One region of the Metabacillus sp. KJ11-3 genome, then DNA from elsewhere that is predicted to be linked to it. Evidence: riboswitches for the same ligand, from Rfam matches in the RefSeq annotation. Region 1 holds a riboswitch; each other region holds the start of a gene.

Region 1 (4,883 bases):
ATTTTTCTCCTTTAGATCACGAATAATCCTGAATAACTCCTTTGTCTCAGCATGACTTAATGGTGCAGTCGGCTCATCGAGGATAAGGAATTTACATTTTGACGAGACTGTTCTTGCAATCAGCACCATCTGTTTTTCTGCAAGAGTCAGTTCACTTACCAGCTTTTTAGATGACACCTTTATATTTAAGCTATTTAAAATTTCAGTTGCTTGTTGATGGATTTGCTTCCAGCGAATGAATTGCCTCTTTCCCATCTCACTCACTGTTTTGGTGAGCATAATGTTCTCTCCTACTGTTAAATATGGGATAAGGGCTGTATCCACTTCCTGGTGAACAATTTGAATACCTTGTACTTGTGCATCCTTAGGGTCTTTAATTAACACTTCTTTGCCATTTATTTGAATTTGTCCTGTGTAATGATTGTAAGCACCTGATAAAACTTTCATTAGAGTCGATTTTCCGGCACCATTTGCTCCAATTAGTGCATGAGTCGTACCGCTTTTCATCGTAAAATTAACAGAGTCAAGTGCTTTTACTCCAGGAAACTCAATGGATATTTCTTTCATTTTTAATACAGATGTATTCATTGTCCTTCCTCCTTCCTTATTGATCTGTTCTTAGTTTATTGGAATATTTATTTGGAGGTTTATATAGAGGAAAAAAGGAAAGAGGCGGGTGTTTCGAGAGTATGAACTAAGACTCCACCCGTCTCTACTAGAGATATTATTTCTTATAATATTCTTTTAATGTTTTCATCCAGTCTTCTTCAAATGCATCTGACTGACCCCAACCTTCCACAGTGTCAGCTAAATTCACCATATTAATAGGCTCATTCGATTGTAGTAACGCATCTTGTGAAATAAGTGAAGCTTCAAGATTATATGTTTCTGGTGTTTTTTCATCAGCAAGTTTTTTAGCCAAAATTCTCATGTCCACGGCACCGATAAGCTTTGGATCAACAGCTGCCGTGTATTTCCATGAGCTTGCTTCATTTTGCATTTCTTGTAGATCTGCATTGGAAACATCAATGCCGTAAATCTTAATTTCATCTCTTCCAGCTTCTTTGATTGCGCGTGCAGCACCGATTGCAAATGCATCCCATGTTGCGAAGATCGCATCAATTTCACCTTTCGGGTGCTTATTAAGCATAGAAGCAACAGCATTTTGCGTTTGAACAGATGTATCTGCAGATGCAATACCAAAGCGCTCTACTTCTTTAATTCCCGGATTATTCTTTAAAACATCTTGGTAAACAGCGTTTCTTCTAACCATTGGAGGGAAACCGTCAACCCAAAGGTATACGATATTCGCTTCACCTTTTGTCTCTTTCACTAATTGATCTAAAGCTAATTTAGCCAGTGCTTCATCATCTTGTGAAGTTAATGTCACTCCATTAATTTTTGATAATCCATCAATCGAGTCAAATGTAACAACACTTTTACCTGCATCAACCAACTTTTGCACAGCATTAATTGTTGCTTCATCATCGCCATGAGATATGATAAATCCATCATAATCTTCTTCAAGTCCTTGTGCGATGGCATCATGGAATTTAGCTGTGTCACCATTTGCTGTGAATACATCAACTTGGAAGCCTAATGCTTCCCCTTCTTCTTTAGCTCCTGCTAGAAATTGAGCTGTATGATCATCCCCGCCAATTTTGCGGATTACTTTAATTTTCACTTCTTCACCATCTTTAAATCTTTCAGGCACATTATCGAGTGACACGTCAGGATTCCCTTTTGATTTTGTCGACTCATTCGCTCCGCCATTACTGGATGAACACCCTGAAACAAATATGGATAATACCAATGTTAAAATAAATAATGTGTTAAATAGTTTGTTCTTCATAGCTGCATTGCTCCCCTCAATTAATAGAATATGATTTACTCATGCCTTGAACTTGTTCTCTCTAATTTCACAAGTCCTGGTAACACAAAAAACCTCTCTTAGACAGAGAGGTTTCACCACAATAATAGGAGTCTCCTCTCTTATCTTTCAAAGCTATATACAGCTTTGCAGGATTTAGCACCAATTCTATTCGAAAATAGAACGGTTGCCGGGCATCATCGGGCCAGTCCCTCTGCCACTCTTGATAAGAGATGTTTTTATGCGATTAAGTAAAATAACAATATATATACTTTAATCCGGTATAGAATGAATGTCAACCATTATTTGAATATTTATAATATCAGAATTTATTATATCTTTATAATAAAAGGCTTACATTTTTTTCAATATAAAAGACAAGCATCCATGCTTGCCCATGTGAATTATTACTTTCTTTTCTGTGCTTTCATTTTGTTGTTAGCTAACTCTGCAGCATATTCTTCCTGGGATTTACCTTGTTTTTGACTTTCAGATTCAATCTTTCTGAACTTATTATCGTTTCTATTTGGCATACTCTCACCTCCTACCAGACTGTGTTATTTTACACAACTGATTAAGATGCATGCACTTAACTTTCTTTTAGTTATTTTGCGTACTATGGTCTTTTAATAAAGTTACATGTAATATTTAGTCCGTTCCATTTCGCTCCACTACCGATTCAAACTAGGATCTAAATGAAATTCTTTCAGAAAACAGCTTATCTTTTCTTCAATTCTTGTATACACATTGATTCATGTAGCAATTATATATACTATTACAAATAAATACCGCAAGTAAATTAACCTTTTTATTATCTATTGGTATAATGGAGGGTAGAATTTATTCTTACATATAAAAGAAAGGTTTGATCTGATTTGGAACACAATTCCTCAAACTTTATTAAAACCATTATTAAAGAGGATCTTGAGACAGGAAAACGGGATTATGTGTACACTCGCTTCCCGCCGGAACCAAATGGCTATCTTCATATTGGTCATGCAAAATCGATTGTTATTAACTTTGGATTAGCAGATGAATTTAATGGAAAAACAAATTTACGATTTGATGATACAAATCCATTAAAAGAGGATACAGAATATGTAGAATCCATTAAAGAAGATGTAGCTTGGTTAGGCTACGACTGGGACGGTTTATTCTTTGCATCCGATTATTTTGAAGAAATGTACAATCGTGCCGTTCTCCTTATCAAAAAAGGTAAAGCCTATGTAGATGATTTAACAGCGGATGAAATTAGAGAATATCGTGGTACATTGACTGAGCCTGGTAAAGAAAGTCCATACAGAACTCGCTCTATTGAGGAAAACCTTGATTTATTTGAGCGTATGCGTAATGGAGAATTTGGCAATGGAGAAAAAGTTCTCCGTGCAAAAATTGATATGTCATCACCAAATATAAATTTACGTGATCCTGTTATCTACCGTGTTTCACATGCTACTCATCATAATACTGGTGATACATGGTGTATCTATCCAATGTATGCTTTTGCTCATCCACTCGAAGATGCAATCGAAGGCATTACACATTCCTTATGTACAACAGAGTTCGAGGACCAACGCCCTCTTTATAACTGGGTTATTGAAGAATGTGAAATGGAGCATCAACCACAGCAAATAGAATTTGGTCGTTTAGGTATCACGAATACAGTGATGAGTAAGCGAAAATTAAAACAACTTGTTGATGAGAAGGTTGTTGATGGATGGGATGATCCGCGTATGCCAACCATCTCCGGGTTACGTAGAAAAGGATATACACCAAAAGCTATTCGTGAATTTGTAAAAGAGACTGGTGTTTCAAAGGGATTTGCTACAGTTGATGAAGCGATGCTTGAGCATTTTGTCCGTGAAGACTTAAAACTTCAAGCTCCTCGAACAATGGGAATCTTGAAGCCTTTGAAAGTTGTCATTACAAATTATCCGGAAGATCAAGTTGAAATGCTTGATGCAGAGATTAATCCCGAAGTACCTGAGATGGGAACAAGACAAATTCCATTTTCCCGTGAAATTTATATCGAGCAAGAGGACTTTATGGAAAACCCTCCCAAAAAGTATTTCCGCCTGTTCCCTGGAAATGAAGTAAGATTAAAACATGCTTATTTCATTAAATGTGAAGAGGTTATCAAAGATGAAAATGGAAATGTGATTGAGATTCATTGTACCTACGATCCGGAAACAAAGAGTGGTACCGGCTTTACTGGCCGTAAAGTAAAAGGGACATTACACTGGGTTGATGCTAAACATGCATTGCCTGCGGAATTTCGTTTATATGAGCCACTTATCCTTGATAAGCAAAAAGACGAAGAAGGTGAAGATGAAGCTGAGTCTTCAGAAGAAAAAACGTTCCTTGATTATATAAATGAAAACTCTCTTGAAGTTTTACAAGGATTTATTGAACCGAATATGAAGGATATTCAGCCACAAGACAAATTTCAATTTTTCCGCCATGGATACTTTAATGTGGATCCTAAGCACACAACAGCAGAAAAAACGGTATTCAATCGGATCGTGTCTCTGAAAAGTTCTTTTAAATTAAAATAGTGACATTATTAGAAAAACAAAGGCTTGTCGCCAAGTCCTAATGACGAAAGCCTTAGTTTTTCTTATACTTTCATCCATAAAATTTAAATACTTTCTGATAGTATAAAAAGAAGATGGCAATCGTAAGCCATCTTCTTTTATAATGGAAGCTCTATTAAGAAAATTGTACCGTCTGAAGAGGTCTCGTGGACGGAAATATATCCATCATGGTTTTCTATAATTCTTTTGACAATCATTAACCCTAAGCCTGTTCCATCTTCTTTTGAGCTTGTGAACGGATCAAAAACCTTTTCCTTTAGATCAAACGGTATTCCCGGACCATTATCCTTAACATAAATTTGAAAGTAATGATCGGACACTTGAGAATATATACGTATTTCTCCCTGGCCGCGCATTGCTTCAATACTATTCCGAACAAGATTATGAAAAACCTGCTTCATTTGCTTTGAATCAATTGG
Region 2 (4,883 bases), 430 kb from region 1:
ACCCATCCTTTTGGTACACACGATCGCTTTTCATTAGATGACCTAATGCCCTTTTAAACGCTCCCTTACTAAGGTTAAATCTTTCTTTTATGTCATCAGGGTCACTTTTGTCAGTGAATGGCATCGCACCATTTCTTTCTAGCATGTAGGCATAAATTCTCTCCGCATCACCACTTTGTGCTTCATGCTTTCGAGGGAGAAGAGAAACATTAATTGTTCCATCCTCTTTTACATCAATGACTCTTCCAGTCACCGTCTCGCCAAGCCTTGGTTCAACCACGCGCTGTGATGAATGAATAAACCCTTTATATCCTTCTTCTGTTAATATAAATGAACCTGCCACAATCATTCGGTAAACTGTTCCTATTACCTCTTTATTAAATATCGTGCGGTCTGCTTCCTTCATAAGCGGCTCAACGATTTCCTCTGTAGCTAATCGAACAAAAAATCGGCCGTTGCCTGATACTTTTAATGTACAATAAAGCCTGTCCCCAACGTTTGGCCAAACTTCTCTCAAATAAGGAAGATGATCTTTCGCGACAAGAGCGTCTTTACTAAGTCCGATATTCACGAAAGCTCCCATATCTTCTACGACATCTACGACCTCGACCCAACCATACGAATCTTCTGTAATGTATGGTTTTTTCATTGTGGCATATAGTCGATCTTGTGTGTCAACGCCAAAGAAGACCTCAACCTTGTCACCTTCTTCTACTTCTCCTATCACTTCATTATTATGTAAAAGCACCCGTTCTTTTCCATCTGTTAGAAAATAACCGTAATCTACCTTTTCATCTATTGTTAATGTTGCAAATGTACCTGGGATCATAAATATATCCTCTCTTTCTTCTTTCTGTAAGAAAATTCTTTTAACATCACTTCAAAAGTTGTGATCATTGTTATATTTTACTATAATCAACCTATATTATATACGTAATGGAGGATAATTATGGCGAAAGATAGTTCATTTGATATTGTATCAAAGATTGAGTTTCCCGAAGTAACGAATGCGATTAATATTGCAATGAAGGAAATTGCGACAAGATATGACTTCAAAGGTAGTAAAAGCACCGTCTCATTAGAAAAGGAAGAGCTTGTTTTAGTTTCTGACGATGAGTATAAGCTCGAGCAATTAAAAGATGTTCTTATTTCCAAATTAATTAAACGAAATGTACCAATCAAAAATATTTCGTATAAAAAAGTTGAGAATGCTTCAGGCGGGACTGTCCGTCAAAGAGCTGAACTTGTTTCAGGCATTGACAAAGATAACGCTAAAAAAATTAACAGCATTATTAAAGACAAAGGCTTAAAAGTAAAATCGCAAATCCAAGATGATCAAATCCGTGTAACAGGTAAAAGTCGTGACGATCTCCAACAGGTGATTGCCGCAATCAGAGAAGCTGACTTACCAATCGATGTACAATTTATTAATTACCGATAACATAGTTATTAGAGCTAACTCAAATGAGTTCAGCTCTTTTTTCTACCTCAAATATGAAAAGCATAATTTCCTCCTCTCTTCATATTTTTATAAAGGCTCCAACAAAACAACAACCATAATTCATCACATACTAAGTAAAAATTGACAAACTGTTAATTTACTATTGATATTTTTCTAAATATTAGATAAATTAGTTGTAATACTTTTTCACACGTTAAAGGTTATATGAAAATTTCATATCTTATCAAGAGAAGCAGAGGGACTGGCCCTATGAAGCTTCAGCAACCGGTCAATAACGAGTGAAGTCTGGTTAATATGATTGACTAAGTTAAGCACGCAAGCCTAGGTTGTTTTCTTTTAGCACAGAAAACTAAATTAGAAAAACTTGGCTTATCGCGAACTGGCGAAAGCCTTAGTTTTTCTTATACTATCAACCTTAAAATATAAGTTGAGATAGTATAAAAATGAATCGAACAAAGCGATCTTGTTTGTTCGAAGCATTTTTATTTATTTTTTAAAGCTTGCTGTGCAAGCTTGCTGTGCTAAAAGAAAATATGCACCACTATTTAAGAAGTGTTTTATTCTTACCCGTCAATCAATTCCCAACACCCCACCAAGACTTCTGCGAGTGCCAAGGTGCTAATTCCAGCTAAGCATGTAAGATGCTTGAAAGATAAGGAGAAGCTAATAATGATTAAAGCCTTCTTCCTAAAGAAGGCTTTTTTAATTTCCTTTATCTAAAAACAATTTTTACCTATTAATCATATAGATCGGAGGCTTCATTCAATGAGTTTTTTAGAAGATTTAAAACATAACATTTTAATTGGTGACGGTGCGATGGGTACAATGCTTTATGCACATGGTGTTGATCGTTGCTTTGAAGAATTGAATCTATCAAGACCTGAGGATGTCCTTGCTGTTCATCAAGCGTATATAGAAGCTGGCGCAAACTTAATTCAAACAAACACATATGGTGCTAATGATATCAAACTTTCACGATATGGATTAGAAGATGAAATCAGACAAATTAACAAAAAAGCAGTTGAAATTGCCAAAAAAGCCGCTGATCAATCCACATATGTATTTGGCACAATTGGCGGGGTCAGATCTTTTAAAAAGAGTGCACATAGTATTGAAGAAGTGAAACGAAATTTTAGAGAGCAGCTCTTTCTCCTTCTAAACGAAGATGTAGATGGTCTTCTACTTGAAACTTATTATGATATGGAAGAAATGAAAACAGTTCTTCAAATTGCCCGCAAGGAAACGAACAAGCCCATTATTGCAAATGTTTCCCTTCATGAAGCTGGTGTCCTGCAGGATGGAACATCAGTGAAAAATGGTCTCACACTTCTGGAAGACCTTGGTGCAAATGTTGTTGGCTTAAACTGTCGCCTAGGTCCTTACCATATGATTCAATCTTTAGAAGAGGTACCAATACCAAATGAAGCCTATTTATCTGTTTTTCCAAACAGCAGCTTACCTGCACTAATTGAGGGGAATCTTGTCTATGAATCTGATGAAACGTATTTCAAGGAAAGTGCTCTAAAATTTAGAGATCAAGGTGTGAGATTAATAGGAGGATGCTGTGGGACTACACCTAGGCATATTAAAGCAATGGCTGAAGCTGTATCAAACTTATCCCCTGTTACAACAAAACAGGTTAAAGTCCCTGCAACATCTCAACTGCATGTTCAAGAACATCACGTCACATCTCCAACTCCGCTTGAGGATATTGTTCAGGAGAGACGTTCTGTTATTGTTGAATTAGATCCCCCTAAAAAACTGGGTATGGAGAAATTCCTTGAAGGTGCAGAAGCGCTTCACCATGCAGGAATCGATGCTTTAACACTTGCAGATAACTCATTGGCTTCACCAAGAATTAGTAACTTAGCTGCCGGAATCTTAGCAAAAGAAAAGACCGGGGCAAGAACATTAATTCATATTACATGCCGCGATCGGAATTTAATTGGACTGCAATCACATCTCATGGGCTTACACTCTCTTGGGATGTCAGATATATTAGCCATTACGGGTGATCCATCTAAAATTGGTGATTTCCCTGGGGCTACATCCGTATATGATGTGTCATCATTTGACCTTATCAGTTTAATTAAACAATTTAATAAAGGTGTATCCTATTCCGGTAAACCGCTTGGACAACAAACAAACTTCTCTGTAGCGGCAGCGTTCAACCCTAATGTACGTCACTTAGATAAAGCTGTAGTCCGACTAGAAAAGAAAATTGCTCATGGCGCTGATTACTTTATTTCTCAGCCCCTTTATTCAAACCAGCAAATTATCGATGTATATGAAGCAACACGAAACTTGCAAGCTCCGATTTATATCGGGATTATGCCATTAACCTCAAGTCGAAATGCGGAATTTATTCATAATGAAATTCCTGGTATAAAGCTATCTGACTCTATTCGTGAAAAAATGGCTTCAGCCGGATCAGATAAAGAACAGGCACGCCAAGAAGGCCTTGCCATTGCAAAAGATTTAATTGATACAGCCTTCGAACTGTTCAATGGTATTTATTTAATTACACCGTTTTTACAATACGACCTTACAGTGGAGTTAACAAATTACATCCATGAAAAGGAAAAACAGCGAGCTGAAAGGAAGATTACACATGTGTAGCATCAACAAAGAGCTAGAAAAACGAATCCTTGTCCTAGATGGTGCGATGGGGACAATGATTCAAGCAGCAGACCTGTCCCCTGAGGATTTTGGCGGAGAAGATTATGATGGATGTAATGAATATCTTACATTGACTTCTCCAAAGACGATTGAAACCATTCACGAAGCCTATTTGGAAGCTGGATCAGATATTATCTCTACCAATACCTTTGGGGCTACAGGTCTTGTTTTGGATGAGTATGATCTAGGACGCCTGGCTTTAGAGTTAAACATTGAATCTGCTAAAATAGCGAAACGTGCCGCTGAAAAATACTCAACACCTGAAAAGCCCAGATATGTCGCAGGTGCAATGGGACCAACAACAAAAACACTTTCAGTTACAGGTGGAACAACATTTGATACTTTAGTCGAAAATTATGAAGAACAAGCAAGAGGCTTAATTATTGGAGGAGCAGACTTGCTCCTTCTCGAAACAAGCCAGGATATGTTAAACGTAAAAGCTGGATTTTTAGGAATTAAAAAAGCCTTTGAACATACAGGCAAGGAACTTCCCTTAATGATTTCCGGAACGATAGAGCCTATGGGTACAACTCTTGCAGGTCAAGATATCGAAGCATTTTATGTATCATTAGAACATATGAAGCCACTTTCAGTTGGATTAAACTGTGCAACTGGACCTGAATTTATGACAGACCATATTCGTACACTTTCCGGTTTAGCTAATACAGCTGTTAGCTGTTACCCGAATGCAGGCTTACCTGATGAAGAGGGGAATTATCATGAATCACCAGAATCACTCGCG
Region 3 (4,883 bases), 510 kb from region 1:
ATCAATAACCTCTTCATGACGAATGTCCAACATTTTAAGATTTCCCAACACATCTGAATGTTCGTCGTCTGATAGTTTTTGACCAATTGTTATATGTGGAACAAATGCATACTCCGGATTGCTATTCAGTGATCCTGTATGCAGCTTTTCATGGAGAGCTTTAAGCTCATCTGTCGGGTCTACTTTTAAATAAATGACGTTATTCACAGGTGAAAAAGAGCTTACCTTCTTAATGGAAATGTGCAAAGGTTTTGTTGCATTAGCGATGTCACGTAACTCTTTTGCGATAGCTTTAATTTCAGTATCATCTGCATCAAATGCTGTTTTTAACGTTAAATGCGGTGGAACTAAAGCGTAATTCGTGTCATATCGTTTACGATATGAATTGGCAAGATCCTGTAGTTTTTTAGATGGAAAAAGGGCAATTCCGTATTTCATGTCATTCCCTCCTAACGAGTCATTGTAATGTTAGTATATCAAATTTTTGAAAATAAACATATGTACGTATGATGTGTCTGAAAATTACTCAAATATTTGCTTGAAAATCGGCGTTAAAGAAGGCTGCCAATACTTCCATGTATGATCGCCATCAAATTCTTCATAGGTGTATGAAAATCCTTTTTTTCAATCGCTTCTGCAAGCTTGCGGTTTGGTGTCACAAAATCAAGGATCTCACCATGAGTTGTTTTTACAGCTGTTTCTTTCTTTCCGATTTGATGATAAACAATTGGACGGGTAGATGAAGTAAAGTTTTCAACTGCTTCCAATACACCATCATTAACAAATGGGGATTGCAAAATAAGTTTACCAAAAATATTTGGATACATTAAGCCTGTCAGCAAGGAAACGGATGCCCCTAAAGAATCCCCGATAAGAGCACGGCCGTAGCCAATTTGGTAGGTTGGAAATTCTTCATCCAAATATGGAACAAGCTCATGTGCAAGAAAACGTATATACTGCTTAACCTTAACTCCATCAGGATGATATTTATCTCGGCGGTCATCGACATCTTTGTATGGAATTCCTACAACAATAACATTCTCAATTTCTTCTTCTTTCATGAGTGCTTCGAGTTGTCTGCCAACCCGGCCCAGCTTGAAATAATCCTGACCATCCTGTGCAATTAACAAACTATACTTATATAAAGGAGAAAAATTTTCCGGAAGATAAATAAGCAATGTTACTTCTTCCTCTAAAGATGCTGAAAAAAAGGAACGCTCCTTTATAATACCTGTTTGTTTACTCATCATTTCCCTCCTTAATGTATATGTTTGAAACCATTTTCTATTTTAACACGCCTGAGTGGATTCATCCTTAAAAATGCAAATAGAAAGATAGAGAAAAAAGGTTTGAAAAAATGGGACAAGGGAATGTACATGGTAAACCTATTAAAAAAGAGTGAAAGGAGAATCACAATGAAAAAACAAGCCTTATCAAAGAGGACAGTGGTTTTATCCGGTGTTGCGCTATCGACAATAGGTGTTACTTCTTATTTATTAAAAGATGAGAAACGAAAAGATAAAATGAATTATGGAATTCAGCGTATAAAAAATAAAGCAAAAATCCTTTTATCTAGGAAAGAACCAGTTATGGAAAAAGCCGGACATCCCGATCCTTATGATATAGAAGATAATTCAATGGTTGCAGAAGGATCTATGTACTCTGTTAATTATTTTAATGAAAAATCGAAATCTAAGTAGAAGCCGACAAAACGTCGGCTTTTTACGTTCGAATAATTATACAAATCAAACTATTACAATAATTGTATTGCATTCTAAACTCGAATCATGTAAAGTAGTAAAAAAAGTAAACCAAACAATTTCATATATTTCTTATCAAGAGAGGCAGAGGGACTGGCCCTATGAAGCCTCAGCAACCGGTTCATAACGAGTGAAGATCTGGTGATTGATATTTATTTTCTTAGAATATACCTATGTTGGTTTTTAAAAGCACCGACAGATGATGAAAAATGAAGCGAACAAAGCGATTTTGTTTGTTCGAAGCATTTTTCATCATCTGTCGCTGGCTTGCATCGCAAGCCGCAAGCATTGCGTGCTTCTAAAAACCCACTTAAACAAATTAAGTAGGTTCTAAGTTCATAAGTAAATATTAAGCTAACAGATTTTACGAAAGATCTTCCACGAGTGCCAAGGTGCTAAATCCAGCAAGCCACACCAGCTTTATGCTTGAGAGATAAGAAGAAGCGCACTCAAAACAACACAGTCTTCTTCTTAACGGGGAAGACTTTTTATTTTGCCTTAGAAGATAAGGAACGCTTTCTCTCATGTCCATAATGATTAATTCAAACTTTAGGAGTGACAAACATGAGCAAACGAATTGAAACGAAATTAGCCCAAATTGGTAACAGAAGTGAAAATGTAACAGGTACTGTAAACCCTCCAGTTTATTTTTCTACAGCATATCGTCATGCAGGGATTGGAGAATCAACAGGGTTTGATTATATACGTACAGGAAATCCAACCAGATTGCTTGTAGAGCAGGCAATTGCTGACTTAGAGCATGGTGATCGGGGATTTGCTTTCAGCTCGGGAATGGCTGCCATCCAAACGATCATGGCTTTATTTCAAAGTGGAGATGAACTAATCGTCTCATCTGATTTATATGGTGGAACATATCGATTATTTGAAAGAGAGTGGAGAAAGTACGGACTATCTTTTCAATACGATGATTTCACAAATCCAGCGGAAACAGAAAAGTTAATCAATGAAAAAACAAAAGCACTATTTATTGAAACACCAACAAATCCATTAATGCAGGAAACAGATATAAAGGAATTAGCAGCAATTGCAAAAAAACATGAGATCTTAGTGATTGTGGATAATACCTTCTATACTCCTGTTCTTCAAACACCAATATTAGTTGGTGCTGATATTGTGATTCACAGTGCAACAAAATATTTAGGCGGACATAATGATGTACTTGCCGGTTTAGTTGTAACCAAAGGGCAGGAACTGAGTGATGAGTTTTTTCAGCACCAAAATGCGATCGGAGCGGTGTTATCTCCATTCGATTCATGGTTATTAATGAGAGGGATGAAAACATTATCTCTTCGTATGAGACAGCACCAGCAAAATGCTCAGCAGGTTGCACAATTTTTAGAGGAGCATCCTGATGTACTCGATGTTCTTTATCCGGGAAAAGGTGGAATGCTTTCTTTCCGTTTGCAGGATGAAGCATGGGTAAATCCATTCCTTAAAAACTTGAAAACCATTTGTTTTGCAGAAAGTTTAGGTGGTATTGAAAGTTTCATTACGTACCCGGCTACCCAAACACATATGGACATACCTGAAGAAATTCGCATTGCAAATGGTGTCTGTAACAAGTTATTGCGTTTTTCAGTAGGTGTTGAGCATGCGGAAGATATTATAGAAGATCTTACACAAGCATTTAAAGCAATGAAGGGAGCTGTAGCAGTTGAGCAATCATAATTGGTCATTTCAAACAAAACTACTTCATAATGAATCAAAGGTGGATCATAGCACAGGATCGGTAAGTGTGCCTATTCACCATTCTTCCACCTTTCATCAATTTAATATTGATGAGTTTGGGAAGTATGATTATGCCCGTTCAGGAAATCCGACACGCGAAGCTTTGGAACAAGCTATCGCAGAATTAGAGGGTGGATCAAGAGGGTTGGCATTTTCTTCAGGAATGGCTGCTATTTCAACAGCATTCTTATTATTATCGCAAGGTGATCACGTATTGGTCACCGAGGATGTATATGGCGGGACATTTCGGATTATTACAGATGTATTAACTCGTTTTGGAATTGAGCATACATTTGTTGATATGACAGATCTTCATCAGGTTGCATCTGAAATTAGACCAAATACGAAAGTGATCTATATGGAAACACCTTCAAATCCGTTGTTAAAGGTAACGGACATTCAAGGTATTGTGAATTTAGCAAAAGCCAATAATTGTTTAACCTTTTTAGATAATACGTTTTTGACACCAGAACTTCAAAGACCATTAGAGCTTGGTGTGGATGTTGTGCTTCATAGTGCAACGAAGTTTTTAGCAGGTCATAGTGATGTACTTGCAGGACTTGCGGTTGTAAAAGACCCTGAGCTTGGGGATCGCTTATATAAACTACAAAATGCATTCGGAGCAGTTCTTGGTGTGCAGGATGCATGGTTAGTTCTTAGAGGGTTAAAAACATTGCATGTAAGATTGCAGCAATCACAAGCTTCCGCATTAAAGATCGCTGAGTTTTTAGCTGACCATCCAAAGGTGGTTGAAGTATACTACCCGGGCTTAAGCTTTCATCCGGGACATGATACACAGCGATATCAAGCAGACGGACCTGGTGCGGTTTTATCATTTAAACTAGCGGATGGAGATGCAGTAAGAACGTTGGTGGAGAATGTTGAGCTTCCTGTTTTCGCTGTAAGCTTAGGAGCGGTTGAATCAATTCTTTCCTATCCGGCAAAAATGTCGCATGCAGCAATGCCGCCAGCTGAACGTGAAAAACGTGGGATTTCTGATGGATTGCTTCGATTAAGTGTAGGGTTAGAAAAGGTGGATGACTTAATTAAGGATTTTGATGCAGCATTGGAGAAGCTTCCGACTGTGAAGAAGAAGGAAAATGTGAATGCATAAGTTAAGAAGAGAGCTAACTTTTTGTAAAATGGACCCTATAAAATAGACAGTTTTAAAAAAGAGGCTTGTCCTTGAATTTTTTACTGACTCTGTTTTGCAGGGTCTTTTTTTTGTTATATTTTAATTATTCAAATAGGTGAGGGTGTAAAATGGGGAAAAACAAATTTTCAGAAGAACAACAAAAACAGCTACTGTCCAATCCTTTCATCGAAAAAGTAAGTGATTCAAGTATATCTTACACAAAAGAATTTAAAGAACGA
Region 4 (4,883 bases), 1.7 Mb from region 1:
TTTATATGTCATTTAAAATTTCTTTTATCGGCGCAGGAAGTATAGGGTTTACTAGAGGACTTTTACGTGATTTGTTATCTGTATCTGAATTTCAAGATATTGAAGTATCTTTTACAGATATTAATCCTTCAAACCTTCAAATGGTAACAGAACTGTGTCAACGCGATATTGATGAAAATGGATTTGATATAAAGATTCATGCTACAACTAATCGCAAGGAAGCTTTAAGAGGCGCAAGATATATTTTTTCGGTTGTAAGGATCGGTGGACTTGAGGCCTTTGGACTGGATATTGATATCCCACTTAAGTATGGGATCGATCAGTGTGTTGGTGATACATTGTGTGCTGGTGGGATTATGTATGGTCAACGCGGAATTGCAGAAATGTTGGAGATTTGTAAGGATATTAAAGAAGTAGCAGAGAAGAATTGTATTCTTTTAAACTATGCAAATCCAATGGCTATGATTACTTGGGCTTGTAATGTATATGGCGGTGTGAAAACAATTGGACTTTGTCATGGAGTACAAGGCGGGCATAGGCAAATTGCAGAAGTGTTAGGCTATAAAAAAGAAGAAATCGACATTATTTGTGCAGGGATCAATCATCAAACATGGTACATTAGTGTGAAACATAAGGGAGAAGATGTAACAGGAAATCTTTTAGAAGCATTTGAGGAACATCCTGAGTTTCGTAAAACAGAAAAAGTCAGAATTGATATGTTAAGGAGATTTGGCTATTACTCCACAGAATCAAATGGGCATTTAAGTGAATATGTCCCATGGTATCGAAAACGCACGGATGAGATTAAGGAATGGATAGATTTAGGCTCATGGATAAATGGTGAAACAGGTGGTTATTTGCGTGTGTGCACAGAGGGAAGGAATTGGTTTGAGACAGATTTCCCAAATTGGATGAAGGAACCATCTCTTACATATAAACCCGAGAACCGCAGTGAGGAACATGGTTCGTATATTATTGAGGGACTTGAAACAGGAAGAGTATATCGAGGACATTTTAATGTAGTGAATAATGGGGTGATCACAAATCTTCCTGATGATGCCATAATTGAAGCTCCCGGATATGTGGATCGTAATGGGGTCAATATGCCACATGTAGGTGACCTTCCGCTTGGCTGTGCTGCTGTATGTAATGTGAGTATTTCTGTTCAACGATTAGCAGTGGAAGCAGCTGTTAAGGGAGATGACTTTCTACTGCGTCAAGCGATGATGATGGACCCATTAGTAGGAGCGGTATGTAATCCGAAAGAAATATGGCAAATGACAGATGAACTATTAGTTGCACAGGAAAAATGGTTACCACAATATTCAAAAGCAATTTCAGAGGCAAAATATCGTCTTGAAACAGAACAACTTATCCCAACGAAAAATTATAAAGGTGCTGCTCGATTAAAAACTAAAACAGTCGAAGAAATGGCGGAAAATAAAGAAGAAGCAACGAAAAATGCAAGTGCTGCAGATAAGGCAAAAGAACGGCAATCATCTGTTGGGGAATTATGACTTCAAGAAATTAAACGAAAAGTAAAAGTGCTCATGACTCTATTATTTACTTGAAAAATTAATTTGAATTGGTGAAATAATGAAAAACTTTTTGACAGCTTTACCTTTCTCGTGCTAATATGCTATTAAATTCAAAATATCATTAATTATCAAAATACTCTTATTCAGAGTGGCGGAGGGACTGGCCCGATGAAGCCCGGCAACCATTCAACTTTCATTCGTTGAAAAGGTGCTAATTCCTGCAAAGTGTATGGCTTTGACAAATAAGAGGGGATTTCATTGAAATGAAGACCTCTCTATTTTAAATAGAGAGGTCATTTAGATACTGGAAGAAGAAATCGTCTGAAAAATTACATATCAAATGTAACAGGTGCTGTGAAATCTATCACAGCTTAAAAGGGAAGTTCGGTGAAAATCCGGCACGGTCCCGCCACTGTAATGGGGAGCAACTTATTATTAACCACTATTTCATATGAAATGGGAAGGGATAAGAAGCCATGAACCTAAGTCAGGAGACCTGCCTGTTATATGCGCTTGTACCTACGGATGTATAGGGAGGAGTGAGGAATACGTGTTGAGAAATCCGGAATGTCTCAACTCTAGTTAGCTATGCGTATGAATCTCTCTTTTCTAATTTGAAAAGGGAGATTTTTTGTTTGGGGCAAAAATAGAAATGATAGGAGTGCATGAATACAATGAGTCAAATACAAAGCTCGAACTTAGGATATCCTCGTATTGGTGAAAAACGTGAATGGAAAAAGGTGCTTGAACAATACTGGGCAGGGAATCTTGATAAAGACACATTTTTAAACCGAATGGAAGAGATCCGCCTACAACATCTAAAAAAACAAAAAGAGCAAGGCATTGATTTAATACCGATAGGAGATTTCAGCTTTTATGATCATGTTCTTGATACAGCTGTAATGTTTGGTCTTGTTCCCGAGCGATTTGATTACACGACTGGCGCAGTTTCTTTAGAAACATATTTTGATATGGCAAGGGGTAATAAAGGTGCAGTTGCTTGTGAAATGACAAAATGGTTTAACACAAATTATCACTATATTGTTCCAGAGTTAAATAATGCTGAACCTAAACTTGTGGAAAACCGTCCACTTGCATTTTATAAAGAAGCAAAACAAAAGTTAAATATTGAAGGAAAACCAGTCATTTTAGGTCCAGTGACTTTTGTAAAGCTATCTAAAGGATACAAAAAGTCTGAGTTTCGCGATTTAGTAGAGAGATTTGTCCCGCTTTATGCTGAAATCCTGCAGCAATTACAAACAGAAGGTGTCCAGTTGGTTCAAATGGATGAACCAATAGTAGCGACAAATATTACTTATGAAGAGGTTGAACTGCTCCGTGAAGTCTATCAGCAGTTACATGAAGCAGCACCAAATGTTCACGTAATTTTACAAACGTATTTTGATCATATTGAATATTTTAAAGAAATTTGTTCATTACCAGTACATGGTATAGGACTTGATTTTGTCCACGATAGCGGCCATCACCTTAAAGCTTTAAAAAGCTTTGGTTTTCCTAGTGATAAAGTGTTAGCAGCTGGTGTAGTCAATGGCCGTAACATTTGGCGTTGTAATCTCGAAGAGCAACTTTCACTTTTGACAGAAATATCAGAGTTTGTTTCAAACGACCGTTTAATCGTCCAACCATCATCAAGTTTGTTACATGTACCAGTAACGGTCAAAAGTGAAGAAGTAATTGATGTGGTTCTCAAAAATGCCCTATCCTTTGCTGATGAGAAAATAAATGAAGTTATTGTCTTAACTAAAGCGCTGAATAATGGCATTGAATCTGTACAAGTACAACTGAAAGAGTGTACTGCATCTATTCAATCTTTAAACCATTCTTCATTTAGAAACAATTCGGATGTACAAGATGCGATAAAAAACATTCATGTATATGATGTAGGTCGGAGAGCGGATTTTTTGATACGCCAAGAATTACAGGCTAAAACCTTTGAGTTACCAATGCTTCCTACGACAACGATCGGAAGCTTTCCCCAAACAAAAGAAGTAAGAAATCAACGTTTAAAATGGCGTAAAGGCGAGTTAACCGATGCGGAATATGAGGAATATATAAAAGCAGAAATTAAAAAATGGATAGATATTCAAGAGGAATTAGGTCTGGACGTTTTTGTTCATGGAGAATTCGAACGTACAGATATGGTTGAATATTTTGGAGAAAAACTACTAGGATTCCAATTTACAAAGTTTGGATGGGTTCAATCATATGGATCACGATGTGTGAAACCGCCACTTATCTATGGTGATGTTGATTTGAAGGAATCGATGACGGTAAAGGAAACGGTATTCGCTCAATCACTAACAGCAAAACCTGTTAAAGGAATGCTGACTGGCCCGATAACTATATTAAATTGGTCATTTGTTCGTGATGATATTTCCCGTTTCGATGTGGCAAATCAAATTGCTCTGGCACTGAGAAAAGAGGTTGATAGCCTTGAGAAAAACGGAATCCGAATGATTCAAGTTGATGAACCGGCAATTAGAGAAGGTTTACCTTTAAAACGTGAAAATTGGGATCGTTACCTTAATGAAGCAGTATATGCATTTAAGCTTGCAACAACATCAGTTCAAGATGAGACCCAAATTCATACACATATGTGTTATTCAGATTTTAAAAATATTATTACAACCATTGATGAACTTGATGCAGATGTTATTTCTATTGAAACTTCAAGAAGTCACGGAGAATTAATCCAAGCTTTTGAAGAAACGACATATAATAAAGGGATTGGACTGGGTGTATATGATATTCATAGTCCACGTGTTCCAAAAGTTGAGGAGCTTTTAAGAAATATTGATCGGGCACTTCAAGTGTTGGATCCAAAATTGTTCTGGATCAATCCTGATTGTGGATTAAAGACACGCGGAAAAGAAGAAACGGTTGCAGCGTTAAAAGTAATGGTAGAAGCAGCCAAGTACACGAGAGAAAAGCTGCTTGTAAACAATAGTTAATAAATAACGTAAACAATGCGGGATCTCATTAGGTCCCGTGTTTTTTATGACCATTGACTACTTTATGAAAAAGAGTTCACAAAAAATAAAAGAATTATAGTGAAGTCTCTGTTGAATACAAACCGAATAGTGTAAAATAGGTATGTAAATTACTCATTTTGAGGCTTGTTTAAATTTCCTGTTGATTTCCGTTTCATTTAATAATGATAAAAATCAATACTTATCAATAACATGGCCACAAATTATAAGTCCAACTGGAGGTTTTCACTTTACCATGCCTAGTCGTTATGCAGATTCTAATTTAAAACTATTTTCGCTTAACTCTGATCCCAAGTTAGCGAAGAAGATTGCCGAAATTCTTGGGATTGAATTA

Evidence for each region. Region 1 has a riboswitch for S-adenosylmethionine ahead of AC0L8O_RS20480 (sugar ABC transporter substrate-binding protein). Riboswitches for the same ligand answer to the same signal wherever they lie in the genome.
Region 2: another riboswitch for S-adenosylmethionine. It lies ahead of AC0L8O_RS18280 (bifunctional homocysteine S-methyltransferase/methylenetetrahydrofolate reductase); the one in region 1 lies ahead of AC0L8O_RS20480 (sugar ABC transporter substrate-binding protein).
Region 3: another riboswitch for S-adenosylmethionine. It lies ahead of AC0L8O_RS17835 (methionine biosynthesis PLP-dependent protein); the one in region 1 lies ahead of AC0L8O_RS20480 (sugar ABC transporter substrate-binding protein).
Region 4: another riboswitch for S-adenosylmethionine. It lies ahead of metE (5-methyltetrahydropteroyltriglutamate--homocysteine S-methyltransferase); the one in region 1 lies ahead of AC0L8O_RS20480 (sugar ABC transporter substrate-binding protein).

The regions. Positions count from the first base shown of each region.
Region 1 covers NZ_CM147865.1:4,102,137-4,107,019, forward strand. Annotated here, with positions in the region: gene AC0L8O_RS20475 (sugar ABC transporter ATP-binding protein) at 1-588, opposite strand, end outside; gene AC0L8O_RS20480 (sugar ABC transporter substrate-binding protein) at 725-1,852, opposite strand; SAM riboswitch class I at 1,990-2,103, opposite strand; gene AC0L8O_RS20485 (hypothetical protein) at 2,278-2,403, opposite strand; gene AC0L8O_RS20490 (glutamine--tRNA ligase/YqeY domain fusion protein) at 2,746-4,425, shown strand; gene AC0L8O_RS20495 (sensor histidine kinase) at 4,563-4,883, opposite strand, start outside.
Region 2 covers NZ_CM147865.1:3,669,653-3,674,535, forward strand. Annotated here, with positions in the region: gene AC0L8O_RS18270 (CvfB family protein) at 1-829, opposite strand, end outside; gene AC0L8O_RS18275 (YajQ family cyclic di-GMP-binding protein) at 950-1,441, shown strand; SAM riboswitch class I at 1,680-1,776, shown strand; gene AC0L8O_RS18280 (bifunctional homocysteine S-methyltransferase/methylenetetrahydrofolate reductase) at 2,228-4,081, shown strand; gene metH (methionine synthase) at 4,074-4,883, shown strand, end outside.
Region 3 covers NZ_CM147865.1:3,589,813-3,594,695, reverse strand. Annotated here, with positions in the region: gene AC0L8O_RS17850 (YjcG family protein) at 1-438, opposite strand, end outside; partial or broken gene AC0L8O_RS17845 (esterase family protein) at 523-1,247, opposite strand; gene AC0L8O_RS17840 (hypothetical protein) at 1,416-1,700, shown strand; SAM riboswitch class I at 1,830-1,969, shown strand; gene AC0L8O_RS17835 (methionine biosynthesis PLP-dependent protein) at 2,325-3,449, shown strand; gene metC (cystathionine beta-lyase) at 3,436-4,623, shown strand; gene AC0L8O_RS17825 (HTH domain-containing protein) at 4,773-4,883, shown strand, end outside.
Region 4 covers NZ_CM147865.1:2,370,294-2,375,176, reverse strand. Annotated here, with positions in the region: gene melA (alpha-galactosidase) at 6-1,517, shown strand; SAM riboswitch class I at 1,675-1,787, shown strand; cobalamin riboswitch at 1,869-2,056, shown strand; gene metE (5-methyltetrahydropteroyltriglutamate--homocysteine S-methyltransferase) at 2,213-4,510, shown strand; gene AC0L8O_RS12075 (ribose-phosphate diphosphokinase) at 4,785-4,883, shown strand, end outside.